Regions from separate parts of the Polaromonas sp. P3_B1 genome, predicted to be linked through region 2. Evidence: predicted binding sites of a transcription regulator. Region 2 holds the regulator's gene; the other holds the start of a gene.
The links. The regulator LexA, encoded in region 2, represses DNA repair genes until DNA is damaged. The targets are predictions, from matches to a motif close to ACTGTATNNNNATACAGT.

Region 1: a site for LexA is predicted at 6,516-6,533, ahead of recA (recombinase RecA). Genes of this name have one in related genera too.

What each region holds. Positions count from the first base shown of each region.
Region 1 is NZ_JBFUGK010000042.1:28,227-42,504, forward strand. It holds gene AC1DXS_RS20770 (phosphonate degradation HD-domain oxygenase) at 1-208, shown strand, start outside; gene AC1DXS_RS20775 (EamA family transporter) at 198-1,055, shown strand; gene AC1DXS_RS20780 (GcvT family protein) at 1,086-3,509, shown strand; gene AC1DXS_RS20785 (sensor histidine kinase) at 3,513-4,973, opposite strand; gene AC1DXS_RS20790 (response regulator) at 5,145-5,819, opposite strand; gene AC1DXS_RS20795 (MarR family winged helix-turn-helix transcriptional regulator) at 5,930-6,412, opposite strand; gene recA (recombinase RecA) at 6,605-7,747, shown strand; gene recX (recombination regulator RecX) at 7,837-8,328, shown strand; gene argC (N-acetyl-gamma-glutamyl-phosphate reductase) at 8,331-9,242, opposite strand; gene sucC (ADP-forming succinate--CoA ligase subunit beta) at 9,529-10,689, shown strand; gene sucD (succinate--CoA ligase subunit alpha) at 10,708-11,601, shown strand; gene AC1DXS_RS20825 (TerC family protein) at 11,709-12,410, shown strand; gene AC1DXS_RS20830 (CHASE2 domain-containing serine/threonine-protein kinase) at 12,741-14,278, shown strand, end outside.
Region 2 is NZ_JBFUGK010000044.1:32,552-46,829, forward strand. It holds gene AC1DXS_RS21285 (asparaginase) at 46-996, opposite strand; gene lexA (transcriptional repressor LexA) at 1,118-1,822, shown strand; gene AC1DXS_RS21295 (hypothetical protein) at 1,961-2,326, shown strand; gene AC1DXS_RS21300 (D-2-hydroxyacid dehydrogenase family protein) at 2,495-3,502, shown strand; gene AC1DXS_RS21305 (hypothetical protein) at 3,533-5,620, opposite strand; gene AC1DXS_RS21310 (3-hydroxyacyl-CoA dehydrogenase) at 5,658-7,178, shown strand; gene AC1DXS_RS21315 (oxepin-CoA hydrolase, alternative type) at 7,326-8,105, shown strand; gene AC1DXS_RS21320 (Crp/Fnr family transcriptional regulator) at 8,274-8,999, shown strand; gene AC1DXS_RS21325 (phosphotransferase) at 9,025-10,116, shown strand; gene AC1DXS_RS21330 (acyl-CoA dehydrogenase family protein) at 10,191-11,450, shown strand; gene AC1DXS_RS21335 (hypothetical protein) at 11,455-12,141, opposite strand; gene AC1DXS_RS21340 (glutathione binding-like protein) at 12,198-12,902, shown strand; tRNA gene AC1DXS_RS21345 (tRNA-Arg) at 13,011-13,087, shown strand; gene AC1DXS_RS21350 (response regulator) at 13,219-13,659, shown strand; tRNA gene AC1DXS_RS21355 (tRNA-Pro) at 13,741-13,817, opposite strand; gene AC1DXS_RS21360 (C4-dicarboxylate ABC transporter substrate-binding protein) at 13,973-14,278, shown strand, end outside.

The sequences.
Region 1 (14,278 bases), on a different contig from region 2:
GCGCAGCTTGCTGCTGCAGGGCGGCATTTTTACGGCGGAGGAAGCCGCGCGTTTCATGGCGCAGCCCGGCGCCGAAGACGCGGTAAAACTGCGCCTCTGGGACGACCTCGCGAAGGACGCGGACAAGGCCACGCCGTCGCTGGCGCATTACCTGGCGCGGGCCCGGCGCTGCGCGCTTCCCGCCGCAGAGCCTTCGCTTGCCGCCTGAAACCCTGGCCCTGACCTGGCCGGTGCTGTGCGCCGTGCTGTTCGGCGCGCTGCTGCACGCGGGCTGGAATGCGCTGGTCAAGTCCAGCGCCGACAAGTCCATGGACATGGCGGTCATTCATTTGATTGGCTCGGTGTTGGCCTTGCCGCTGGTGCTGCTGGTGGGGCTGCCGCGCGTGGAAGCCTGGCCTTTTATCGGCGCTTCGGTGCTGATTCACATCGGCTATTACATCGCGACCACGCAGGCCTACAAGCACGGCGACCTCGGGCTCACTTACCCGTTGATGCGCGGCGTGGCGCCGCTGCTGGTGGCGCTGTCGGCCAGCGTCACACTGGGCGAGACCCTGAGCCCCATGGCCTGGGCCGGCATTGTGGGCATCTGCGGTGGCGTGCTGGTGCTGGGCCTGAGCCGCCACGCGCTGCATGCGCGCAAGGCCGTCGGGTTTGCGCTGGCCAATGCGGTCATCATCGCGATCTACACCGTGGTCGATGGCTTGGGTGTGCGGGCCTCGGGCAATGCGCTGCAATATGTCGCGACCTTGTTCCTGCTCGACGGCTGGCCCTTCGGCCTCTTGATGATGGCGCGTCGCGGGCGCGCCATGGCCGACTACGCGCGCCACCGCTGGCCGGTGGCCACCGGCGGTGCGCTGGCCTCGCTGGGCTCTTACGGCATTGCGCTGTGGGCCATGACGCGCGCGCCCGTGGCCACGGTGGCGGCGCTGCGCGAAACCTCCGTGCTGTTCGCGGTGCTGCTCGGTTGCTGGCTGCTGAAGGAAGCCTTTACCGTGCGCCGCTTCGCAGGTACCTGCGCGATTGTGGGCGGTGTGATGGCCATACGGCTGGCCTAGCCCTGCACCTTTTGACATGAGGCTCGCACCATGACCATCCCGACACTTCCCGGCCATGCAGAGATCATCATCGTAGGCGGCGGCATTGCCGGTTGCTCGGTGGCCTACCACCTGGCCAGAATGGGCAAGACCGACGTGCTGTTGCTGGAGCAAGGCAAGCTCACCAGCGGCACCACCTGGCACGCAGCCGGCCTGGTCGGCCAGATGCGGCCCAACCGCAACATGACGCAGATGAGCAAGTACGGCATAGAGCTGTATGCCTCGCTGGAGGCCGAGACGGGCCTGGCCACGGGCTGGAAACAATGCGGCAGCGTGAACGTGGCGCGCACGCCCGAGCGCATGAAGGTGCTCAGGAAGCAGGTCGCCATGGCCAACAGCTTTGGCGTCGAATGCCATGAGATCTCACCGCAAGAGGCCGGCGACAGATACCCCATCATGCGCACCGACGACTTGCAGGGCGCGATCTGGCTGCCGGGCGACGGCAAGGCCAACCCGGCCGACCTGTGCATCTCGCTGGCCAAGGGCGCGCGCAACCGCGGCGTGAAGATGTTGGAAGGCATCGAAGTGACGGGCGTCATCACCGAGAACGGCAGGGCCGTGGGTGTAAAGACTGCGCAGGGCGAGGTGCGCTGCGAGGTCCTCGTCAACTGTGCCGGCCAGTGGGCGCGGCAGTTCGGCAAGCTGGCGGGCGTGAACGTGCCGCTCTATTCCGCCGAGCATTTTTACATCGTCACCGGCAAGATTCCCGGGGTACATCCCATGCTGCCGGTGATGCGCGACCCGGACGGCTACATCTACTACAAGGAAGAAGTCGGCGGCCTGGTGATGGGCGGCTTCGAACCCAAAGCCAAACCCTGGAAGATGGACCCGATTCCCGCTACCTTCCAGTTTGAGTTGCTGGACGAGGACTGGGACCAGTTCGAGCCCTTGATGACCGCCGCGTTGCACCGCACGCCCTGCCTGGAGACGGCCGAGGTCAAGATGCTGCTCAACGGCCCGGAAAGCTTCACGCCCGACGGCAACTTCATCTTGGGCGAAGCGCCCGAACTGCGCAATTATTTTGTCTGCGCGGGTTTCAATTCGGCCGGCATTGCCAACAGCGGCGGCGCGGGCCGGCTCATGGCCGAATGGATAGTCGGCGGCGAGCCCGGCACCGACTTGTGGGATGTGGATATACGCCGCTTCGGCAGCTTCACCGGCAACCGCAAGGCGCTGGCCGAGCGCACCGGCGAAACCCTGGGCCTGCATTACGCCATGCGCTGGCCGCGCCAGGAGCTGGAAACGGCAAGGCCGCTGCGCACTTCGCCGCTGTATGACATCCTGGCGGGCAAGGGGGCGGAGTTTGGTGGCAAGAATGGGTGGGAGCGGGTGAGTTATTTCAGGCCGGAAGGCGTGCCCAGGCCGGAGCACACCTTGGGCAAGCCCGGCTGGCTCCCCTGGATGATCGAAGAGCAGAAAGCCACACGCGAAGCCGTGGCCCTCTACGACCAGACCTCGTTCTCCAAATACCTGCTGCAGGGCCGTGACGCGCTGGTCGTGCTGCAGCGCCTGTGCGCCAACGAAATGGACGTGCCCGTCGGCAAGATGGTGTACACCGCCATGCTCAACGAGCGCGGCGGTTTTGAAAGCGACCTGACCGTGATGCGGCAAGCCGTGGACCGCTTCATGATCGTCACCGGCTCGGCGCAGACCGTGCGCGACTTCGACTGGATCACGCGGCACATAGCCGATACCGAACACGCGGTGCTGACCGACGTGTCGGCCCTGTATTCGGTGCTCTCGCTCATGGGCCCGAAGGCGCGCGAGCTGCTGGCGCTGGTCAGCCCGGACGACCTGTCGCCCGAGGCCCTGAAGTTCTCATGGACAAAAGAAATAGACCTGGGCTTTGCGCGCGTGCGCGCGGCGCGCATGAGTTATGTGGGTGGGCCGGGTTTTGAGCTGTATGTGCCGGTTGAAATGACGCGTCATGTCTACCTTGCGCTGATGGAAGCCGGCCAGGCGCTGGGCCTTCGCGACGCGGGTTACTACGCGCTGGACGCCTTGCGCATAGAACAGGGCCGGCGCGCCTGGGGCGCCGAATTGGGGCCGGACGAAACGCCGTGGGAGGCTGGGCTGGCCTTCAGCGTCAAACTGGACAAACCGACCGACTTCATCGGCAAGGCCGCGCTGCTCAATTCACAGGGGTTGGCGCTGCGCAAAAAACTCGTCACGCTGGTGTTCGACACCGGCGATGCTTTCGCCTGGGGCGGCGAAGCCATCGTGCTGGACGGGAAATCGGTGGGCGAGATTTCGTCGGTCGGCTGGAGCCCGCTGGCGGGCGCCTGCGTGGCGCTGGGCTATGTGCGCGGCAACAGTGCGAACCACCCGCATGCCGGTACACCGGCGCAAATCGAGCTTTGGGGTGAACGTGTGGGCGTCAAACTCTACGACCGCTGGCCGCCTGCAGTACCCTGAGAGCTACACGCCCTCGGGCACATCCATGCCGACAAAACGCACGGTGACGCGCGTGCCCGGCGTTTGCGGATGGCCAGGCAGTGCGGCATCCTCGATCGAGATCGTCGCACCGTGCTGCTTGGCGATTTCCAGAACAATCGCGAGACCCAGGCCTGAACCGTCGACATTGGTGCCCAGCGTGCGATAGAAAGGCTGGAACACCAGTTCGCGCTCCGACTCCAGAATGCCGGGCCCCGAGTCCTCCACCAGCAGCACCAGCACGCCGCTGAAGCGGTCCGTCATCAGCCGCAGCGTGACCTGGCCTTTCTCGGGCGTGTAGTTGATGGCGTTGTCCAGCAGGTTGCGCACCAGCTCCTTGAGCAGAGTCGCATTGCCTTCGAGCTGTGTAGCCTGGTCGCCGGCGTCGGGCCCGTCGTAGCCCAGGTCTATCTGTTTTTCGAGCGCGCGCGGGACCGAGTCGGCCATGACTTCCGAGACGATGTGAACCAGGTCGATGTGCTGCTTGGCCAGGCTGCGGCCCGTGGTTTCCGCGCGCGCCAGGGCCAGCAGCTGGTTGACGGTGTGGGTGGCGCGAATACTGGCGCGGCCTATGTGCTTGAGCGACTTCTTGAGCTCGTCGGCGTCGGTCTCGCGCTGCGCCAGGTCGGCCTGCATGCGCAGGCCCGCCAGCGGCGTCTTGAGCTGGTGGGCCGCGTCGGCGAGGAAGCGCTTTTGTGTGGTCAGAGAGACCTTGAGCCGGCTCAGCAGGTCGTTGATGGAAGATACCAGCGGCGCGACTTCCTCAGGCACCGCGGTCTCGTCGAGCGGGCTCATGTCGTCGGACTTGCGCGCGCGTATGCGTTTTTCCAGTTGGGCCAGCGGCTTGATGCCGCGCACCAGCGCAAGCCATACCAGCAACACGGCCAGCGGCAGCGTGACGAACTGCGGCACCATGGTGCCCTTGACGATTTCAGTGGCCAGCGTCTTGCGCTTTTCCAGCGTTTCGGCGACCTGCACCAGTACCAGCGCCGGTTGCGAGCTGGCCGGTGCGCCCTTCACCTCCACCTTGAGCCAGGTGTAGGCCACGCGCACGTCCTCGCCCTGGATCACGTCCTCACGCAGCCTTACCTCGCCGTTGGTGGGCTTGTCTTCGTCGGGCGGCGCGGGCAGGTCGTGCTCGCCGCCCAGGTGCTCGCCCTGCGTGCCCACCACCTGGTAGTAAACGAGGTCGGTGTCGTCGGCGCGCAGGATCTCGCGCGCGGGCGCGGTGAGGGTGAACTGCACCTGGTTGTTCTTGACCACCACCAGCTTGGCCAGCGCCTGCACGTTGTACTCGAGCGCGCGGTCAAAAGGCTTGCCCGCGATGTTCTGCGCGACCAGCCAGGTCAGCGCCAGGCTGATGGGCCACAGCAGCAGCAGCGGCGTGAGCATCCAGTCGAGGATCTCGCCGAAGAGGCTGCGGCGTTCGCGCTGAAAAAGTCTCAGAGCCACAGGCTGGGTTGCTCCACATCAAGGGCCTGGTGTTTTGGCTCCTTCCCCCTTTGGGGGAAGGTGGGGATGGGGGCTGACGATGGTGGATAGCCCCCGCAGTTCAGGCTTGGGAGGCCGCGGGCCCCCATCCCAGCCTTCCCCCAGCGGGGGAAGGGGCAAGAGGTGTTAACCAGGGATTTTCTCAAGGCAGTAGCCCAGCCCGCGCACCGTTGCAATCCGCACCGGGCCCTTTTCAATCTTCTTGCGCAGGCGGTGGATGTAAACCTCGATCGCGTTGTTGCTGACCTCCTCGCCCCATTCGCAAAGGCGTTCCACGAGCTGGTCCTTGCTGACCAGCCGGCCGGCGCGCTGCAGCAGCACTTCGAGCAAACCGAGCTCGCGCGCCGACAGCTCCAGCATCTGGCCGTCTATGGTGGCGACGCGGCCGGCCTGGTCGTAGACCAGCGGGCCGTGCTTGATGGTGCTGCTGGCGCCGCCCATGCCGCGGCGTATCAATGCGCGCACGCGGGCTTCGAGCTCCTGCAGCGAAAACGGTTTGGCCATGTAGTCGTCGGCGCCGTAGTCCAGGCCCTTGACGCGCTCCTCGACGCTGTCGGCGGCCGTCAGGATCAGCACCGGCATGGCCGAGCCGCGAGCGCGCAGGCGCTTGAGCACCTCCAGGCCGTGCATGCGCGGCAGGCCCAGGTCGAGGATCAGCAAATCGAATTCGGTGTTGGTCAGCAGCGCGGCGTCGGCCTCGGTGCCGCTGGCCACGTGGTCGGCCGCCGCACCGGAGGCGCGCAAAGTGCGCAACAGGCCATCGGCCAGGACCTGGTCGTCTTCGGCAATCAGAATACGCATGGTTGTCTCCAGTCTCCATTTGCCGGCCTGTTGCGGCCTGCGGGCGGGTTTGTGTTCTTCAGCAAATTCTAGGCTTTTGCGGCTTCAGCTTTGCTGACACGCCGACGTGATCAAGCGCCGGCATACGCTTCCAGCCCCAGCGCCACCACGGTGGCCACATCATGCCCCACGGCCTGGCGGAATTCGTCCTCGGCCTGGCGCACGGCCTGATGGAAGGCTTCCAGCCAGAGCAGGCCCGACTCGGTGAACACCACGCGGCGGGCGCGCTTGTCATGCGGGTCGGGCTGGCGCGTCACAAGGCCCCAGGCCTCGCACTGGTCGACCAGGTCGCCCATGGCCTGTTTGCTCATGCCGGCGCTTTGCGCGAGATCCGTGAGGCGCGAGCCGGTTACGGCCAGGTGACGCGTGATGTGGATATGGGCGGCGCCGACCTGGTCGCGCGCCGCGAGGTTGGAGAGCGCCAGTGGCACTTCCACACTGCTGGCCATCAGCGAGAGCACACGCTCGTCAAAGCGCCGTAGCGCATGGCCCATGAGCCGACCCAGGTGGGTCTGTCGCCAGCCGGCCTCGGTCGCGCCAAAGGGGCTGGCCATGGGGGCTGGGTGTGTGGTTTGCGTCATGGAAAGATGCTAACCCAATTGGTCAGGCAAACTGACTAAAAAGAGGGTTTACTTATTTTTATAGCGCCCATAAAGTACTGGTCATGCATCCAGGGCTGTGATTAAACGCAGAGGCTGGAATCCAGGCAACAAGTTTTTACATCATTGATTTTCAAGGAGTTTTTCATGGAACTGACCAACAAGCTGAACCCCGCCCAAAACCCCGTGCAAAGCGCCGCCCTGAACACCGAAAAGGCCAAGGCCCTGCAGGCCGCACTGGCCCAGATCGAAAAGCAGTTTGGCAAAGGCACCATCATGAAGCTGGGCGACGGCGAAGTGATTGAAGATATCCAGGTCGTTTCCACCGGCTCCCTGGGCCTGGACATCGCCCTGGGCGTGGGCGGCCTGCCGCGCGGCCGGGTGGTTGAAATCTACGGCCCTGAATCGTCCGGCAAGACCACGCTGACCCTGCAGGTCATCGCCGAGATGCAAAAGCTGGGCGGCACCTGCGCCTTTGTGGACGCCGAGCACGCGCTGGACATCCAGTACGCGCAAAAGCTGGGCGTCAACCTGCAAGACCTTTTGATCTCCCAGCCCGACACCGGCGAGCAGGCCCTTGAAATCGTCGACTCGCTGACCCGCTCCGGCGCGGTGGACCTGATCATCGTCGACTCGGTGGCGGCGCTCACGCCCAAGGCCGAACTCGAAGGTGAAATGGGCGACTCGCTGCCCGGCCTGCAGGCCCGTTTGATGAGCCAGGCGCTGCGCAAGCTCACCGCCACCATCAAAAAGGCCAATTGCACGGTTATTTTCATCAACCAGATCCGCATGAAGATCGGTGTGATGTTCGGCTCGCCCGAAACCACCACCGGCGGCAATGCGCTGAAGTTTTACGCCTCGGTGCGCCTGGACATCCGCCGCATCGGCTCGATCAAGAAGGGCGAAGAGGTGATCGGCAACGAAACCCGCGTCAAGGTGGTCAAGAACAAGGTGGCCTCGCCCTTCAAGACGGCGGAGTTCGACATCCTCTACGGCGAGGGCATCAGCCGCCTGGGCGAGGTGCTGGACCTGGGCGTAGCCGGCCACATCGTCGAAAAGGCCGGCGCCTGGTATGCCTTCAACGGCGAAAAAATCGGCCAGGGCCGCGACAACTCGCGTGAGTTCCTCAAGGAGAACCCCGAACTCGCAATCGAGATCGAAAACAAGGTGCGCGAATCGCTGGGCATCCCGCTGGTGCAGGTTGCCGGCAGTGTCGACGCCCCGGCTGAAAAGCCTGCCAAGGCTGAAAAAGCCGAGAAGGTCGAAAAGCCCGCCAAGGCTGCCGCCTGATTTTTAATGCGAGAAGGCCTGGCCCAATTGGAGCATGCACTGATAGCTATTAAAAAGATAGCATCTGCGTGGGGCCTGGCCTGTTGACCATGGAAAATCCGGTAGATCACAAACCAGCCAAACCCGCCTCCCGTGCGGGTTTTGGCCTTTCACTCAAGGGCCGCGCCCTGCGCTATCTGGCAGGGCGTGAGCATTCACGGGCTGAACTGGAACGCAAGCTTGCGCCGCATGAAGAAACGCCGGGCCAGTTGGCCCAGGTGCTGGACGACTTGCAGGCCAAGGATTTCATCAGCGAGGCGCGCGTGGTCGAGTCGGTGATCAACCGGCGCGCCGGCCGTTTTGGCGCGGCGCGCATCAAGCATGAGCTGCTGGGCAAGGGCCTCAGCGCGGAGCGCGTGGCCGGTGCCATGGACAGCCTCAAGGGCAGTGAGCTGGAACGCGCCCGCGAGATCTGGCGCAAGAAGTTTGAAGGGCCGGCGCCCGATGCGGCAGGCCGCGCCAAACAGATGCGGTTTCTGGCGGCCCGGGGCTTTGGCGGCGACGTGATACGCCGCGTGGTGTCGCAAACGGACGAGGACTGAGCTTACAAGCTCAACATCAATTTCAGGTTTTGCACGGCGGCGCCAGAAGCACCCTTGCCCAGGTTGTCCAGCCGCGCCACCAGCACCGCCTGGCGGTGCTCTTCATTGGCGAACACGCGCAGTTCCATCTTGTTGGTGTCGTTGAGCGCCAGCGCGTCCAGCTTGTTCGATTCGGGCGCGGCTTCAACGGTCACCCATTCGCTGCCGGCGTAATGTTTGGCCAGCATGTCATGCAACTGCGCGCCGGTCGGTTTGCCAGGCAGCAGGTCCAGGTGCAGCGGCAGTTGCACCAGCATGCCCTGCTTGAAGTTGCCGACCGAGGGAATGAACACCGGGCGGCGTGACAGGCCGGTGTATTTCATGATCTCGGGCAGGTGCTTGTGTTTCAGGCCCAGGCCGTAGAGCTCAAACGCGGGCGCGGTGCCGGCTTCGTAGTCTTCAATCATTTGCCGCCCGCCGCCGGAGTAACCGCTCACAGCGGGAAGGCTCAGGGGGAAATCGGCCGGTATTGCGCCGGCGTCGACCAGCGGTCGGATCAGCGCGATTGCGCCGGTGGCGTAGCAGCCGGGGTTGCCGACGCGCTCGGCGCCCGCCACAGCGGCGCGCTGGGTCTGCGTGAGTTCGGGAAAGCCGTAAACCCAGCCGGGCACGGTGCGGTGGGCGGTCGAGGCGTCAATGATCTTGGGCTTCTTGCCGGGCAGCGAATCGATCATGGCCACGGATTCGCGTGCTGCGTCGTCGTGCAGGCACAGGATCACCATGTCCACCTGTGCCATCAGTGCGCGCTTGGCGGCCGCATCCTTGCGCAGTTCGGGCGCGATGCTGACCAGCTCGATCTGCGGCATGGCTTGCAGCCGCTCGCGGATCTGCAGGCCCGTGGTGCCGGCTTCTCCGTCAATAAAAACTTTGGGCATGAATGGGGACTTCCAGGACTGCAAATAGAAATGAAATACGCAAATAAGGCAAATACAGGGGGCCGCCTTGGCAGGCCAAAACACCTCAAAACCGCCCAATTTGGGCTATTTCGGGGTGTAAGCCGGGCACAAGAATTGTGCGTCGCACCATGATACAGTTCTGCGTTGCTGCCTGCAGTGACCGCCGACGTGGTTTTTTGAGCTGATGTGGCCTGTTTCCGACACCCCACAGCCCTGCCCAAATCCCAGTTGCACCCCCTCTTTTACTGAATTCTGAAGGTTTTTCATGAAAATTCACGAGTACCAGGGCAAGGAAATCTTGCGCAATTTTGGTGTGCCTGTGCCGCGCGGCATTCCGGCTTTCACGGTGCAAGAGGCGGTGGAAGCCGCCCAGAAGCTGGGCGGCCCGGTTTGGGTGGTCAAGGCGCAGATCCACGCGGGCGGCCGCGGCAAGGGTGGCGGCGTGAAGGTTGCCAAGACCATTGAGGATGTCAAGCGCATCGCCGGCGAAATCCTGGGCATGCAGCTGAAGACGCACCAGACCGGCCCCGAAGGCCAGAAAGTCCGCCGCCTCTATATTGAAGACGGCGCCGACATCCAGAAAGAATATTACGTCTCGGCCGTGACCGACCGCGAGTCGCAAAAAGTGGCCTTCATCGCCTCCAGCGAAGGTGGCATGGACATCGAAGAGGTGGCCCACTCCCACCCCGAAAAAATCATCAAGGTGTTTGTCGACCCGCTGGTCGGCATGACCGACGCGCAAGCCAAGGAAGTCGCAGCCGGCATCGGCATGCCCGCCGACTCCGTGCCGCAGACCGTCGACATCCTGCAAAAGCTCTACAAGTGCTACATGGACACCGACGCGTCGCTGGTTGAAATCAACCCCCTGAACCGCAACAGCAAGGGCGAAGTCATGGCCCTGGACGCGAAGTTCAACTTCGACGCCAACGCGCTGTTCCGCCACCCCGAAATCGTCGCCTACCGCGACCTGGACGAGGAAGACCCGGCCGAAGTCGAAGCCAGCAAGTTCGACCTGGCCTACATCAGCCTGGACGGCAACATCGGTTGCCTGGTCAACGGCGCCGGCCTGGCCATGGCGACCATGGACACCATCAAGCTGTTCGGCGGCGAGCCGGCCAACTTCCTGGACGTGGGCGGCGGCGCGACGGCTGAAAAAGTCACCGAAGCCTTCAAGATCATGCTGAAGAACCCCGATGTCAAAGGCATCCTGGTCAACATCTTCGGCGGCATCATGAAGTGCGACACCATCGCCGACGGCGTCATCACCGCCTGCAAGGCCGTGAACCTCTCCGTTCCGCTGGTCGTGCGCATGAAGGGCACCAACGAAGACCTGGGCAAGAAAATGCTGGCCGACTCCGGTCTGCCCATCATTGCCGCAGACACCATGGCCGAAGCCGCGACCAAAATCGTGGCCGCCGTCAAGTAAGCCCAGGAGAACACAAGCATGTCGATCTACATCAACAAACACACCAAAGTCATCACCCAGGGCATCACCGGCAAAACCGGCCAGTTCCACACCCGCATGTGCCGCGACTACGCGAACGGCAAAGAGGCCTTTGTGGCCGGTGTGAACCCCAAGAAAGCCGGCGAAGACTTCGAAGGCATCCCGATTTTCGCCAACGTGACCGAGGCCGCCAAGGCCACCGGCGCGACGGTGTCGGTCATTTATGTGCCGCCCGCAGGCGCGGCCGCAGCCATCTGGGAAGCCGTGGAAGCCAACCTCGACCTGGCGATCTGCATCACCGAAGGCATTCCGGTCAAGGACATGCTGGAAGTGCGCAACCGCATGAAGGCCAAGGAAGCCGCCGGCGGCAAGAAAACCCTGCTGCTGGGCCCCAACTGCCCCGGCCTGATCACGCCCGACGAAATCAAGATCGGCATCATGCCCGGCCACATCCACCGCAGGGGCCGTATCGGTGTGGTCAGCCGCTCCGGCACGCTGACCTATGAAGCCGTGGCGCAACTCACCGAAATCGGCCTGGGCCAGTCCAGCGCCGTCGGCATCGGCGGCGACCCGATCAACGGCCTCAAGCACATCGACGTGATGAAGGCCTTCAATGACGACCCGGACACCGACGCCGTCATCATGATCGGCGAAATCGGCGGCCCCGATGAGGCCGAAGCCGCGCAATGGTGCAAAGCCAACATGAAAAAACCCATCGTCGGCTTCATCGCCGGCGTGACGGCTCCGGCCGGCAAGCGCATGGGCCATGCGGGCGCGCTGATTTCCGGTGGCGCCGACACGGCCGACGCCAAGCTGGCCATCATGGAGGCCTGCGGCTTTACCGTGACGCGCAATCCTTCGGAAATGGGCAAGCTGCTCAAAGGGCTGCTGTGAATAAGCAGTAATACGAATTCCGGCGGAAGCAGCCGGGGCGTAAACTGAAAGCCATTTGAAAGAAAGCGCTCATCGGCGCTTTTTTTCATTCATAACAGGAGATAGCCATGATTTTCGGACTGGACCTCGCGTCCCCTCTTTTCTGGAGCGCTTTTGGTTCCATCATCCTCGCCAACATCGTGCTGTCGGGCGACAACGCCGTGGTGATCGCGATGGCGGCGCGCACGCTCAAGCCCGAGCAGCGCGGCAAGGCCATCTTCTGGGGCAGCGCCGCCGCCATTGTCATGCGTATCGTGCTGACGATTGTGGCCATCCAGTTGCTGACCCTTCCCTATCTGAAGCTCATAGGCGCGATCCTGCTGGTCTACATCGGCGTGGACCTGCTCAAGGGCGAGGAAGATGAGGACGGCGAAGGCCATGAAATCAACGGCATGATGGCGGCCATCCGCACCATCCTGATCGCTGATCTGGTCATGAGCCTGGACAACGTGCTGGCCGTCGCCGCCGCCGCCAAGGGCAACCTGCCGCTGCTGGTCCTGGGCCTTCTGGTGAGCATCCCGCTGATCATTTTTGGCGCCACCCTGCTGACCAAGGTCATGGAGCGCTTCCCCATCATCATCACCATAGGCGCCGCCCTGCTCGGCTTCCTGGCCGGTGAAATGCTGCTGACCGACCCGGCCGTGGCCGGCTATTTCGGCCCGGTCAGCGAGCAAACCGTGACCTTTGGTGGCATTCTCGGCGCCGTGCTGGTCGTGGCGCTGGGTACTTACCTCACCAAGCAGAAGCAGAAAAAAGAGCCTTCTGCCTGAAATCCGCATGCCTGGCCGGCAGCCGCGGCGCCGCGCCTGCCGGCCAGAAAGCCCTCGCCTGCCTGAAGCCCGCATGATGCGGGCTTTTTGCATATGCGCTGAAATACCACTTATTTGCAACAGTCGGCATGGCTGCAGTGCAAAAGTCCCTTGTCCAGCCGCACCCCGTCTGTTAATGTCCCCTATCAGGAGACTTGTAACCTGCCGAAACAAAGGGCGGCGGGCGGTGCTTGGTGCGCCAAAACGACGGCGGTCACCGGGCGGCCGGTAATACAAAGCAATTAAAAATCGTCTAGCTTATGCACAGCGAAACAGGACAAGGGACGGGTAGTGGCCAAATCATCTAGAAAGCTGAGTCAGTTCTGGCGGGCCGACTGGTTTGTCGGGGTCCTGGTGGTGCTGGCCGTCCTTTTTCTGCACGGGCTGACGGATTTCTTCGGCACGCTGGAGCGCCGCTACTACGACTACGCAAGCACCAGCACCTCGCGCCAGCCTTCCGACCGCATCGCCATCATCGCCATCGACGACCAGAGCATCGCCAACATCGGGCGCTGGCCCTGGCCGCGCGATGTGCACGCGCAACTGATCGACCAGCTGTCGGCCGCCAAAGCCAAAACCATCGCGCATACCGCGTTTTTCTTCGAGCCACAGACGGACCGCGGGCTGGTGTTCATCCGCAAAATGAAGGAAGCGCTCGGCCCGGCCGCCGTGGATCCGGCTGCGGCTGGCCAGGGCGGCCTGCCCGAACAGCTCGGCAAGGTGATCGCCGAGGCCGAGGTCGCCCTGGACACCGACGCCAAGCTCGCCGCCAGCATGAGCAAGGCCGGTAACGTTCTCGTGCCCTCGGTGTTCCAGCTGGGCGTGCCGCAGGGCCGCCCCGACAACCCGCTGCCGGCCTATGCCCTCAAGAGCGCGGTGGATGAAACCAATAACTTCTCGCTACCGGCCATACGCGGCCAGCAGCCCATCGAACAGATAGGCGCGGCGGCCGCCGGCATAGCCCACCTCAACCAGCTACCCGACGTGGACGGCGCCGTGCGCCAGGAACCGCTGCTGATCAATTACTACGGCAAGGCCGTGCCGTCCATGAGCCTGCTGGTCGCGGCCAAAAGCCTGAATCTCGGGCCCGCAGACATCAAGCTCAATGTGGGCGAGTCGGTGCAGATCGGCAAGCTGATGGTCAAGACCGACGAATCGGCGCTCATGCTGCCGCAGTTCTACAAGGGCAAGGACGGACGCCCTGCTTTCGCGGTGGATTCGTTTTACGACGTGGTCTCGGGCAAGATTCCGGCCGCCAAGTACGCCGACAAGATCGTGATCATCGGCGCCACCGCCGCAGGCGTGGGCACCCAGTTCCCGACGCCAGCCGGCCCCGGACTTTCGCCGGCCGAGACCATCGCGCACATCACCTCCAGTATCCTGAGCGAGCATTTCATCGTGCAGCCGGGCTGGGGCGTGTGGGCGACGCTGGGCGTGCTGCTGCTGGTGGCCGGCTACCTGATCGCCGGCCTGCCCAGGCTGTCGGCGGGCAAGGCAGCCATCGTCACCCTGGTGCTGTTCCTGGTGCTGCTGGTGGCTGAGTTCGGCCTTCTGTCGGCGGCTGCGACCTGGCTCAAACTCGTTTTCCCCGCCGCGCTCCTGGTCATAGGCCACCTGGCGCTGACCACCAAGCGCTTCCTCATGACGGAAGCCGGCAAGCTCAAGTCCGACGAGGAATCGGCTGAAACCAACCGCATGATGGGCCTGGCGCTGCAAGGCCAGGGCCAGCTGGACATGGCGTTTGACCGTTTCCGCCGCGTGCCTTTCACCGATGCGTTGATGGACAACATGTACAACCTTGCGCTCGATTTCGAACGCAAGCGGCAGTT
Region 2 (14,278 bases):
GGATTGTTCGAAGCCAGGCCCGCCTGCGCGGCTGGCCCGAGAGGCTCAGGCCAGCAGTTGCAGGATCAGCTGAACCCTGGCCTTGACCGGACTCAAGCCTTCGGAACCCGGTATCGCGTCGGCAGGCGTCGGCAACACCCGCCCTGCGACGCAGCGACTTGCGCGAACCACCTGGATGCCCGCAGCCTGGGCCTTGAGCAAGGCCGCCTCCAGCTCATGGTGCAGGCTGCCGTTGCCGGTTCCTGCCACCACCAGACCCTGCACGCCCTCTGCCTGCAGAGCCCGAACGACAGCGCCGCCGGCTCCGGCGTAATTCATGATGATTTCTACCCGAGGCACGGCGGCGGCTCCCGCCAGGCTGGCGATGCTTTGGGCGGCGGCCTGCGCACGACCGGCTTGGGCTTGCGGCCAGTTTCGCAGCAACCGGAGTTGCCCCTCCTCCACGTACCCTATGGGGCCGGCGTCGCCCGAACTGAAAGGGTCGAGCCGGTAGGTATGCACTTTCTGTACATCCGCAGCGCCATGGATGACGCCCGCGCACACCGCGACCACGCCCCGCGCGCCTGCATGCCGCGCCACTGCCACCGCGTCAAGCAGGTTTTGAGGCCCATCGGGAACCAGGGCCGTGGCTGGCCGCATCGCGCAGGTCAGAACTACCGGCTTGGCTGGCGCGAGCAGCGCCTGCAGAAAAAAAGCGGTCTCTTCAAGCGTATCGGTTCCATGCGTGATGACGATGCCCTGAACATCCGCTTGCGCCAGGAAATGGCTCACGCGCTCTGCCAGCTTGCCCCACACCGCAAAACTCATGTCCTTGCTGTCGACCTGCGTGACCTGCTCCGTAAGCACCGAGCCGGCTTGCGCCACAGCCGGGACAGCGGCGAGCAGTTCCTCGACACCCACCTGGGCGGCGGTGTAGCCGATGTTATCCGACGCACTGGCTGCCCGCCCGGCAATGGTGCCGCCGGTGCCCAGAATCACAATATTTTGAGGGTGCATGGAAAGTGGTCTTGCAATCTTTTAAAAACTGGATGAAAATACAGGTACTGGATATTAAAACAGGTCACGGGCTACGAACCGCTGTTCACCCAGACCTGACTGAGAACCAAGGAGTCCCGCCATGAGCATCCTCGCCGATTTTCCGCATTTTCCCTCCGAAGGCCCCAAGCTCACGGCGCGCCAGCAACAAATCCTTGAACTGATCCAGAGCGCCATCGCACGCACCGGCGCACCACCCACCCGCGCCGAAATCGCCAACGAACTGGGTTTCAAATCCGCCAATGCCGCCGAAGAACACCTGCAGGCCCTCGCCCGCAAAGGCGTCATTGAACTCGTCAGCGGCACTTCCCGCGGCATACGCCTGCGCGGCGACACTCTGCGCTCCATCAACGAATCGCGCACCAAACAGTTTTCCCTGCCGTTGCAAAGCCTGGCCCAACTCGCCCTACCTCTGGTAGGGCGGGTTGCTGCTGGCAGCCCGATTCTCGCGCAGGAACATATCGAACAAACCTATTATTTTGAAAGCGGCCTGTTCCAGCGCCAGCCCGATTACCTGCTCAAGGTTCGCGGCATGAGCATGCGCGACATCGGCATCATGGACGGCGACCTGCTGGCCGTCAAACAGGCCAAGGAAGCCAAGAACGGCCAGATCGTCRTGGCCCGCCTGGGTGATGAAGTCACCGTCAAGCGCTTTCGCCGTAACAAGAATCTTATTGAGCTCTTGCCCGAAAACCCCGACTTCAAAACCATTGTGGTCGAGCCCGGTGAGCCGTTTGAACTCGAAGGCCTGGCTGTCGGCTTGATACGCAACACCATGCTGATGTAACCCGTTGATCCGGCCACGCACCAGGTGGCGGGCGTTTGGCCGTTGCGGCCAACACCCTGGTGCGCGGCCCCGCCGGCCCAGTCTCTTTGCCGGTTCGAAATCCTGCCTGTGTAAACCTCTCTCATACAGGAGTTCATCATGGGAATCGTCAGTTTTTCACACTCACCCCTTCTGTCCATCCTGCTGGCTCCCGCGCAGGCGCTGGCAGCCTGGTTTGTCCCCGCAACCAGGTCCGGCCGATATTCCGCCCCTGCCCGTGCCCAGCGCGCAAACGGCCAGCTGGCATTGCCTTTTTCTTCGGGTGCCGCCGCGGCCCTGCGCGAAACCACCCCAGCCGGCAAGGCCATGCCTAAACGCCCTGCGCCCAGCCGCCTGCGCATCGTGCGCGAATTCGACGCCAATGTCGGCCCGACCTGCGCCGGCCGCATGGTCATCTCGGGCCGCATGGCCGACGTCTGCGCGGAGCTTGATCGCATGGCCCAGCGCGAGGCCGCGCTGCAGTAAACAGTAAGCCCCGCCCACCCTTGCCCCCCTGCGGCAAAGGCCCATGAGCCTGCGCGGCGCGCGGCCGCCAGACTGAAATACCGCAGCAGGTTTCCTGGCGATACAAAATGAGTACGTTCGGGTAGCCCTTCCCGCAAGGAAGAAAAATCTTGCAGGCACAATATCGGCATGAATATTGTGATCCTCGACGACTACCAGGACGCAGTGCGAAAACTGAACTGCGCTGCCAAATTGGAGGCCTATCCCGCCAAGGTCTACACCAACACCGTCAAAGGCATAGGACAGCTGTCCGTCAGGCTTAAGGATGCCGACGTCATCGTCCTTATCCGGGAACGGACCCAGCTCAATCGCCAGGTCATCGAAAAACTGCCCAAACTCAAGCTGATCGTGCAGACCGGCCGCGTCGGAGGGCACATCGACGTTGCGGCCTGCACCGAACGTGGCATCGCGGTGGCCGAGGGCACCGGCTCGCCCACGGCACCCGCAGAATTGACCTGGGCGCTGGTCATGGCCGCCACGCGCCGCATCCCGCATTACGTGGCCCACCTCAAGCACGGCGCCTGGCAGCAGGCCGGCCTCAAATCAGCCTCCATGCCGCCTAATTTCGGCATAGGCACCGTCCTCAAAGGCAAGACGCTGGGCATCTGGAGCTACGGCAAGATCGGGCAAATCGTCGCCGGCTATGGCCGGGCTTTCGGCATGCGGGTCATCATCTGGGGCCGCGACGCCTCACGCGAACGGGCCCAGGCCGACGGCTATGAAGTCGCGGCAAGCAAGGCCGAGTTTTTTGAGCAAAGCGACGTGCTGAGCCTGCACCTGCGCCTGAACGACGAAACCCGGGGCATCGTGACACTGGAAGACCTGTCGCGCATGAAGACCACCGCCCTGCTGGTCAACACTTCGCGCGCCGAACTCATAGAGCCCGAGGCGCTGATTGCGTCACTCAACCGCGGCCGCCCCGGCCTGGCGGCGATCGACGTGTTTGAATCCGAGCCCATCTTGCAGGGCCATGCCCTGCTTCGCCTCGAAAACTGCATTTGCACGCCGCACATCGGCTATGTGGAACAAGACAGCTACGAGCTCTACTTTGGCGCGGCTTTTGACAACGTCGTCAATTTCATCAAGGGCACGCCTACCAACATCGTGAATCCAGGCGCCCTGCAAGTGCGGCGCTGAGGCGGCGCGCCGCACCTAAAGCAGCCCCTCCTAAGCCTTCGGGGGCGGAGCGTCGAGGTCGAATTCGATAAGGTTGCTGAAATCCCCGGCTTCGGGTGGCAGGCCCGCCACCGCAATCGCCGGCAGCGGTGCAAGAGCCTCGTCGACTCCCTGACTCAGGTCAATATCCAATCCCAGCCGCGGCGAAACGGGTGGTCGCGTCAGGTCGGTGCTCGGCGCAATTTCAGTGGAGAAGCCGGGAGCCACCGCAACGGGAAGAGCCACAGGAAGCGGCGGCGGCATTTCCTGGAGCCGGGCGGACAAAGGCAGGATGTTGGTCGGGCCGAAGCTGCTCGCTTGCGGCTGGGTGGGCAGAACAGGCGCCTGCGCAGCGGCATCCTCCCCGGCGGCTACGGGCCGGGCAATGATCTTCTTCGCGATGGAGTGCAGCAACAGCAGTTCGCGGTAAGCCGCAAGGCTGAAAACCTCGCTGCGCGAATCGGGTTTGCGAAAGATCGACTCTTCCAGCACGTCCAGCACCTTGGGCGTGGGCCACAGCGACTCGATGCGCGTAAGGGCTGAGACGTAGAACTCCAGGCCGTGCGTGTCCATCGCATAGTCGTCGAAGGCCGGCACCTGGGCATTGAACATGCGGTGGAACTCCTTGCGCAGTGCATCGTAGTCGTCCTTGCGGCCCAGGCTGTGGTATAGGTCGAACAAGTCCAGGTAGACCAGCGCGCTCGTCTCCACGTTGTCCGTGATGTGCAGCCGCAGCACGTCCACCGCCTTGTCGGGATGGCCCAGCGACACGAAAAAGTCCGCCTGCTGCTGCACATCAAAAAGCTCTTCGGCATTGACGATACGGGGCATGCCGCTGAAACCGCCCAGGCTTGGGAGGAACTCGGGGCGGTCCGCAGCAGCATCAGCCGGCCGGGCCTGCTGCGATGCCGGCCCGGCCGCGGGCAACTTGCGCGTACTGTCGAAATCAAGCGCTTCCAGGTCCAGGTCCACCCCTGCGTTATGCGGCTGGCCTCCTTGAGCCGGCATCACACCTGCGGACCGGGAGGCCGGCCCCGTGACATCCGCAAACTCGCTGGGCTTGTCGTGACCGGCCTCCCCGTCCCACCACGGACTCAGGCGCAGCGCATACCGCCGGTTGCGCGTCCATAACCACCCCACCGCCAGCAGCGCGAGAAGCAAAACACCACCCAGGCCATACACCAGCCAGTTGCTATAACGCTCCTGCCGCGCCTGCTCCAGTTGCCCTCGCAGCTCCATCACGGCCTGTTCCGTCTTGCGGCTTTGCGCCAGCATCGCGGCTACATCGGACTCCAGCGACTTGAGGCGCTGGCTGTCGCGCACCATGTCCTGCGGCTGGGCGTTGAGCGCCTGCCACAACGCGGCCGCGGCGGCCCGTTGCTGGGCATCGGCCGCTGGCAGCGTCAGCAATTCCGGCGACGAACGAAGGACAGGGTCACGTTCGATGGACAAATCAACAGGGGCCAGTTGCAGGCGAGCCCGCGATTTACGCTCCGGCACGGGAGCCGCCACCTTGGCAGGGGTGCGGCCAGGCGGCGCGGCCAGCGAAGAGGCCATCGCTGTGCCAGCTCGGGTTTGCGGCTTCGCTTTTGATGCGGCGGCGCGAGTCGGCGTTGCCGCGCCGGGCTGCGCTGGGGCTGCCGCCGCAACAGCTGCCGCCTGCGGAAGGGTTGAGGGCGCCGGTCCGGTGTTGTCGCCCAGCATCTCGGCCAGCAGGACGTACCTTCGCGAATTCTTTTGCAGGCAGCCCTCGCGCGCGTACAGCGTCACGACTGGCTCGTCGAGCACGACCGTCGTGCGGATGCGGACCAGGACCTCACCGCTACCGTCGCCCGGCGAGACCGAGGTAAGCACCTTGCCGGGGGAAACCTGGCTGTCGCCGAAAAACACCTCAGCGGACAGGCAGACAGCAGAAGGATTTTCAGTGCCGTCCAGTTGGGCGGAGAGCGTGAGGTCCAAGGGCCGGCCCACAATGGCCGGTCCGCGCACGCGGCCCAGGGATGCGGCCGAAGTGCTGGCGGCCAGCCCCAACAGCAAAGCGCCAAGCAGGCATTTCAGAAACTTCTCGGCGGATTTCATGGGCTGGCCGGATTTTGCCATGCGGCTTCGCCGAAAGACGCTCAGCCATAATTCGCCCATGAAAGTAAATTTTGCAAATGTGGGAATAGTTGGCACCGGTGCGATGGGACGCGGCATAGCGCAAATCGCGGCGCAGGCGGGGAGCACCGTCAGGCTGATGGACGCGCAGGCTGGCGCAGCTGAAAAGGCCCGCGAGGCCATCTGCATCCAATGGGACAAGCTGGTCGAGAAAGGTCGCCTCGAAGCCGCCGCGGCCGCCGGGCACAAAGATCGACTGGTGCTCGCCGGCACTTTGGCCGACCTGGCGGGCTGCGACCTCGTCGTTGAGGCCATCGTGGAGCGCCTGGACGTCAAGCGCGCGCTGTTCGCGGAGCTGGAGGCCCTGGTGTCCGAAAGTGCAGTCCTGGCCAGCAACACATCCTCGCTGTCGGTAACGGCCATCGCGGCAGGGCTCAAGCACCCCGGACGCCTGGCCGGTTTTCACTTCTTCAACCCGGTCCCGCTCATGAAAGTGGTCGAAGTGATTGCGGGCCTGAAAACAAGCCCGGCTGTATGCGAAAGCCTCAGCCAATACGCCCGGCAGATGGGCCATACGCCTGTGCAGGCGCAGGACACACCGGGCTTCATCGTGAACCACGCTGGCCGGGGTTACGGCACCGAGGCGCTGCGCATCGTCAGCGAAGGCGTCACCGATTTCGCCACCATAGACCGCATCCTGCGCGACCAGGCCGGCTTCAAGCTGGGCCCCTTCGAGCTCATGGACCTGACCGCCCTCGACGTCTCCCACCCGGTGATGGAGTCGATTTACCACCAATACTACGAAGAAGCCCGCTACCGCCCCAGCGTGATCACCGCGCAGCGCCTGGCCGGCGGCATGCTGGGACGCAAGACGGGTGAAGGCTTTTACCGATATTCCGATGGCGCCATGCAGGTGCCCGCCGAGCCAGCCGCTCCCCAGGTGGACGAACTCCCACCAGTGTGGGTCTCGCCCCGGGCCTCGCGCCGCGCTGAACTGCTGCAGCTGCTCAAGAACCTGGGCGCCAGGATCGAAACCGGCGCCTCCGCCTCGCCGCAGGCCCTCACGCTGGTCGCGCCGCTCGGTTTTGACATCACCACCGTCGCCGTGGTGGAGCGCCTGGACCCGGCGCGCACCGTCGGCATCGACATGCTGATCGACGACGCGGCCACCAAGCGGCGCGTGCTGGCCACCAACCCGGCCACACGCAGCGACATGCGCGACGCAGCGCACGCTCTTTTCGCCCGCGACGGCAAGCCGGTCAGCGTGATCCGCGACAGCGGCGGCTTTGTCACACAGCGCGTGGTGGCCACCATCGTCAACATCGCCAGCGACATCTGCCAGCAAGGCATCTGCAGCCCAAAGGACCTGGAAACCGCCGTGACCCTAGGGCTCGGCTACCCCCTGGGCCCGCTGGCCATGGGCGACCGCTACGGCCCCACCAACGTGCTGGAAGTGCTGTTCAACATGCAGACCGTTTACGGCGACCAGCGCTACCGCCCCTCCCCCTGGTTGCGCCGCCGCGGCGCCATCGGGCTCAGCCTCATGCATAAAGAAGAGTAACCCCCCTTCGGATGCTCACTTCGTGTAGCACCTTCCCCCCCAAGGGGCGGCGCCTGCGGCCTGGCAAAGCCAGTTCCGCGGCCCCCGCTGGTGGGGATCCGCAACTTGCGGCCTCCGTGGCCGGTTCAACCCCTCGAAAGAATTGACATGGCAGGCGCAATCAAGAGTACCAGCGAGGGCCAGACCCTTATCCTGACGATCAGCAACCCGGAGTTCAGGAACGCCCTGGGCCCTGACATTTATGCCGCCGGCATTGAAGCGCTGAATGCCGCCGAGAACAACCCCGACATCCGCAGCGTGGTCATCACCGGGGAAGGTGCGATTTTTTGCGCGGGCGGCAACCTGCAGCGGCTTGAAGCCAACCGGCGTGAGGCGCCTGAGGTGCAGGCCCAGAGCATAGAAGGCCTGCACAACTGGATAGATTCGATACGCACCTACCCCAAGCCGGTGATCGCCGCCGTGGAAGGCGCGGCCGCCGGCGCCGGTTTTTCGCTGGTGCTCGCCTGCGATTTTGTGGTGGCTGCCGAGAACGCCGTTTTTGTGATGTCATATAGCACGGTGGCGCTGTCGCCTGACGGCGGCGGAAGCTGGGCCCTGGCGCGCGCCCTGCCGCGCGCGCTGGCCAGCGAACTGCTGATGGCAGGCGAACGCATAGGCCCGCGCCGGCTGCATGACTTCGGCCTGGTGAACCGCGTCACCGCTCCTGGTGAAGCCTTGGCCCAGGCCTTGCAACTGGCCGAAAGCCTCAATGCGCGCGCGCCCAACGCGCTGGCCAGCATCAAGGAACTCATCAACGAGGCGGCCGGCAACACGCTGAACCAGCAGCTGGCCCGCGAGCAGGACCACTTCGTGCGCAACCTGCACGACGCCAACGCCGGCGAAGGCATTGACGCCTTCCTGAACAAGCGCACGCCGCACTACCGCTAGGCAAGCATTGCACGGGCTGGCCGGTCGCAGCCCGCCCAGTCGGCGACCTCCGCCAAACCGCGCCAATCCCCGGCAGCTGCCGGGCGACACCCATGCGACAGCCCGCTGGCGCCGGACGGGTCCCTCAAGCGACAATGGACGTCTTGTTAGTCACTCAAAAGACAGACCATGGACGATCCCATTCTTACGATAGAGGAACGAGAGGCCATCAACAACGGCCGCTGGTTTTCATCCCTGTCCCCATCCCTGAGGCACGACATATTCCGATGCGCCTACGTCAAACGCTACAAAGACGGCGAACTCATCAGCGCCCGCGGCGATGTGCCGGAAGAATGGATCTCCTGCGCACGGGGCGCCATCCGCGTGAGCTCGACTTCGATTTCGGGCAAGCAGGTCACCCTGACCTACGTGGAGCCCGGCCTTTGGGTCGGCGACGTGGCGATCTTCGACGGCGAGCGGCGCACCCACGACTCCTATGCCCATGGCGAAACCACGCTGCTGTGCGTCTCGCGCGCCGACCTGCGCAAGATACTCACCCAGCACGTGGAGCTCTACGAAGCCCTGCTGCGCCTGCATGCGCGCCGCATACGTCAGCTCTTCGGCCTGGTGGAAGACCTCAACACCCTGCCCCTGCGCGCGCGCCTGGCCAAACAGCTGCTGCACCTGGTGCGCAGCTACGGCGTGCCCAGCCTGGCGGACGGCGGCGAAGTGCGCATAGGCCTGCAACTGGCGCAGGAGGAACTGGCCCAGTTGCTGGGCGCCTCGCGCCAGCGCGTGAACCAGGAACTCAAGGCCATGGAGCGCGAGGAAGCCATACGCATAGAGCCTGGTGGCCTGGTGGTGCGCAACCGGCAAGCCCTGATGCGCATTTCCGAAGCCGAAATCGAAAAATAAACACACGGGGACAAGCCCTTCAAGCATGAGCAACTTCGACCACTTTGTCGGCACCCGGGCCGTGTCCGGCGCTCACGCGTTTGACCTCGACGCGCTCACCGCTTACCTCAGCAGCCACCTGCCCGGCTTCAAGGGCCCGCTGACGGCGGAAATCTTCAAGGGTGGCCAGTCCAACCCGACCTACAAGCTGCTCACGCCCACGGCCTCTTATGTGATGCGCGCCAAGCCCGGTCCCGTGGCCAAACTGCTGCCGTCGGCCCATGCGGTGGAGCGCGAGTTCAAGGTCATGCAAGGCCTGCAGGGCACCGATGTGCCGGTGCCGAAGATGTATTGCCTCTGCGAAGACGAGTCCGTGATAGGCCGCGCCTTCTACGTGATGGAGTTCGTCGAAGGCCGCGTGCTCTGGGACCAGTCCCTGCCCGGCATGGACAAAACCCAGCGCGGCGAGATCTACGACGAGATGAACCGCGTGGTCTCCGCGCTGCACAAGGTGAAGTTCGCCGAGCGGGGCCTGGCCGATTACGGCAAGCCCGGCAACTACTTTGAACGCCAGATAGGCCGCTGGAGCAAACAGTACGCCGCCTCCATCACCCAGCCCATCACCGAGATGGACAGCCTGATGCAATGGCTGCCGGCCAACATCCCGGCCAGCGCGCGCGACGAAAGCCTGGTGTCCATCGTGCACGGCGACTTTCGGCTCGACAACCTGCTGTTCCACGCCACCGAGCCGCGCGTATTGGCCGTGCTCGACTGGGAGCTGTCCACGCTGGGCCATCCGCTGGCCGACTTCAGCTATCACTGCATGGCCTGGCACATCCCGCCCGGGGCGTTTCGCGGCATAGGCGGGCTGGACGTCGAAAGCCTGGGCATACCGACGGAATCCGAGTACATACGCCGCTATTGCGAGCGCACCGGGCTTGCCACACCCGAAGCGCTCAAGGCCGACTGGAACTTCTACATGGCCTACAACCTGTTTCGCATCGCGGCCATCCTGCAGGGCATTGCCAAGCGGGTCGAGGCCGGTACCGCTTCCAGCGCCCAGGCCGTCAGTTCGGCCGCCGGCGCGCCGCTGCTGGCAAAGATGGCCTGGAGCTTTGCCCTCAAAAGCCAGGGCTGACGACGACCATCACGCCGCACGCCGACACGTTTGCACCAACGCGCCTTACATCCCTTAGCTGTTCTGGAGATTTCATGGACTTCAACTACACCCCCAAAGTACAGGAACTGCGGGCGCGCCTGCTCAAGTTCATGGACGAGCACATCTACCCGAACGAGGCGCGCTTCTTCCGCGAGATCGCCGAGAACCGCGCCAAGGGCGATGCATGGGTTCCCACCAAACTGGTCGAGGAACTCAAGCCCAAAGCACGCGCGGCCGGCCTGTGGAACCTGTTCTTGCCGCACTCGCCGCGAGCACCTGAAGGTTTGTCCAATCTTGAGTACGCGCCGCTGTGCGAAATCATGGGCCGCGTGCCTTTCGCGGCCGAGGTCTTCAACTGCTCGGCGCCCGACACCGGCAACATGGAAACCATTGCCCGCTACGGCTCCGAAGCCAACAAGGACCAGTGGCTGGACCCGCTGCTCAAGGGCGAGATCCGCTCGGCCTTCCTGATGACCGAGCCTGAAGTTGCCTCGTCCGACGCGACCAACATCCAGTGCCGCATTGAGCGCGACGGCGACCACTATGTGCTCAACGGCCTCAAGTGGTGGTCCTCGGGCGCGGGCGACCCGCGCTGCGCCGTCTACATCGTCATGGGCAAGACCAATCCCGACGCCGGCCGCCACGAGCAGCAATCCATGATCCTCGTGCCCGCCAACACGCCCGGCATCACCGTGATCCGCCCGCTATCGGTCTTCGGCTACGACGACGCGCCGCACGGCCACATGGAAGTGCGCCTGACGAATGTGCGCGTGCCCGCCGCCAACCTGCTGCTGGGCGAGGGCCGCGGCTTTGAAATCGCCCAGGGCCGCCTCGGCCCCGGACGCATACACCACTGCATGCGCAGCATAGGCATCGCCGAGCGCGCGCTGGAGTTGATGTGCAAGCGCCTGAACAGCCGTGTCGCCTTCGGCAAGCCGATCGCCAGCCAGTCGGTCTGGCACGAGCGCATCGCCGAGGCGCGCTGCATGATCGAGCAGGCCCGCCTGCTGACGCTCAAAGCCGCCTACATGATGGACACCGTGGGCAACAAGGTCGCCAAGGCCGAGATCGCGATGATCAAGGTGGTGGCGCCCAACATGGCCTGCCAGATCATCGACTGGGCCATCCAGGCCCATGGCGGCGGCGGTGTGTCGGACGATTTCCCGCTGGCCTACGCCTACGCCAGCCAGCGTACCCTGCGCCTGGCCGACGGCCCGGACGAGGTGCACCGCGCCTCACTGGCCAAGCTGGAACTGGCCAAGCATCTTTTGATGCCCGGTGAAGTGGAAATGCCGATCACGCGCGGCGGCTGAAGCCTTACAAGGTCAGGTCGTTGGACAGGCCGGCAATTGCCGACTCGCAGGCCGTGGTGAAAATCAGGGCCGCATGCTCCAGCGTGGGCATGTCGGCCGGGGTGTACTGCATGCGCAGATAGGCCTTGCCGCGCAGCACCATCAGGATAAAGGGCACCTGCGGGTCGGGTGCCGGCTCGGGCCAGGACATCATCAACTCGACCAGTTGCGGGTCCAGCCAAGCCATCGCATTCGAGCGGTGGTCGGCCATCACCGCATAGCGTTCCCAGAAAGGCTTGGGCAGGCTTTCCCAGCCGACTTCAGGGTACATGGCCAGCCAGCGCACCTCTTCCGGCATGCTCGGGTCGGCCGTGGTCTGCAGTGTGTCGGTATAGGCCTGGTAGGCCTTTTTTTCCAGTGCGTCCTTCAGGGCCCGGTTCATGACCAGGACGGTGACGTCGTCGTTGACCTTGAGCTCGCCCCGGGCGCGCAGCTCTTCGCCGCGGATGTAGTCGCGCGAGGGGCGGCCGCGCTCCATCTTCCAGGGCTTGCCGCCTACATTGCCCTTGAGCGCAAAACCCTTGCCCTGCCCCATGCCGGTGAAGGAAAAGCCGCGGGTCCCGGCCCATTCGGACACGGCCTCGTCGGACGCGGAGCCATCGCCGGCGTCCCCCTTGCCCGCAACAAAGACCTTTTTCAAGCGCTCGAACATGGTTTTCGCTTTTCTCTTAAAGTGCAGCGACCATCATAGTAGTCAAGGACACCCCGATGATCAATGTTTACTCATGGCCCACACCCAACGGCCATAAAGTCCACATCATGCTGGAAGAATGCGGCCTGCGCCTGGGCCATGACTGGCAGGCCATTCCCGTCAACATCGGCACCGGCGACCAGTTCAAGCCCGAATTCCTGGCCATCAGCCCGAACAACAAGATCCCGGCCCTGGTCGACCCGGTAGGCCCCGACGGCAAGCCCATTTCCGTCTTCGAATCCGGTGCCATCCTGCTCTACCTGGCAGCCAAGACCGGCAAGCTGCTGCCGAAGACCGACCGCCTCAAGTTCCAGGTGCTGCAGTGGCTGATGTTCCAGATGGGCGGCGTCGGCCCCATGATCGGGCAGACCCACCACTTCCGCCAATATGCGCCCGAAAAAATTGACTACGCGATCAGTCGATACACCAATGAAACCAGGCGGCTTTACGGCGTGATGGACAAGCAGCTGTCCACCCACGCTTTTATCGCTTGCGATGAATACAGCATTGCTGATATCGCCATCTTCCCCTGGCTGCGCAACTGGGAAAACCACGGCATAGACTGGGCCGACTACCCGCACCTGAAAAAGTGGTTCGACCTCGTCAGTGAACGCCCCGCCGTGCAGCGCGGCGTCAAGGTGCTGGCCGAATTGCGCAGGCCCATCACCGACGACAAGGCGCGCGAGGTGCTGTTCGGCAAAACGCAGTACGAAAAGCGTTGAGTTGGGCCCCGGCGGTGGGGCCGGCGGCCGTCGATTGAAGGTATGATGCGCGACGAGCTGGAAACGGCGGCCGCCTCTGCGCGTCCTCGCCCCCGGCTGCATCACAGACTGCCCGTAGCTCAGTTGGATAGAGCATCAGCCTTCTAAGCTGAGGGTCGGGGGTTCGATCCCCTCCGGGCAGGCCAGACATGGCGCCAGCCGCACCCTCATCCGACACCAGCGAACTTCGCCGACTCCGCCAGTCAAGGCCGGAGGTATATATTCGGGGTTACGGCCGCGAGCCCGAAGGCCGTCAAAACCAAGGAGGCGAGCAAACATGCCCAGACCAACGATGCTGCTGGTGGAGGATAACCCCGCTCACGTCGAGCTGACTTTGGTGACGCTGCAGGAAAACGGCGCCGACCATGAAGTCATCGTCGCCCGCAACGGCGCGGAAGCCCTGGAATACCTTTTCTGCGAAGGTCCCTACAGCGGCCGGCCGCAGGACCAGCCACCCGAGCTGGTCATGCTGGACCTGAATATGCCCGGCCTCAGTGGGCAGCAAGTCATCCAGCGCATGCGGGGCGACCCTCGCACCTTCTTCGTGCCCATCGTCATCCTGACGTCCGAGCCCAAATACTCCCCGGTGGTAAAAGAGATTCAAGGCGGGCTTAACAGCTATGTACGCAAGCCGCTGCATTTCCGGGATTTTCAGGAAAAGCTGGAACAAGTGCGTGAATATTGGCGCAACTCCAATTTCGGGCCTCTCAAATCCTGAGCGCAATGCCCTGATCCGGCAAAGCGAAAACCAGGCGGACATGAAAAAGCCCACTGAAGTGGGCTTTTTGCTGGGAAATGATGGTCGGAGTACAAGGATTCGAACCTTGGACCCCCTGGTCCCAAACCAGGTGCGCTACCAGACTGCGCCACACTCCGACTAGTCCAACATTATAGCCCGATCCGGCTACACTTTCCCGCACCCCCTTTCATTTTTTCCATCCACTGGATCGCACCATGCAACTTCGCCTTGCTGCCCAGCCCGATTTGCTCCGGTCCCATGGGAAGGCTTGCCTCTGCAACCTTGGGGCCGCATGAAGATGGGGGCCCTTGCCGGGGCCGTGTCCAGGGTGGACAAGGGCCTGACGCGCATGACCGCGGTGTTCGGTCTGCTGGTGCTGCCGCTGGCGGCGCTGCTGCTGGCCCAATGGCCGTTGCGTGAACTCGTGCAGGCCTACTCGCGCCAGGCCAATGATGCGGCGCAGGTCCTGTTCGCGCTGTATGTGGCAGTGGCGGTAACGGCGGCCTCCAGAAGCCACGCCCACCTGGCCTCCCTGCAGCCGCATCCAAGCGGCGCGCCTCGCCCACGTTGGCATGCCTGGGCGCTGCTGGCCTGCGTC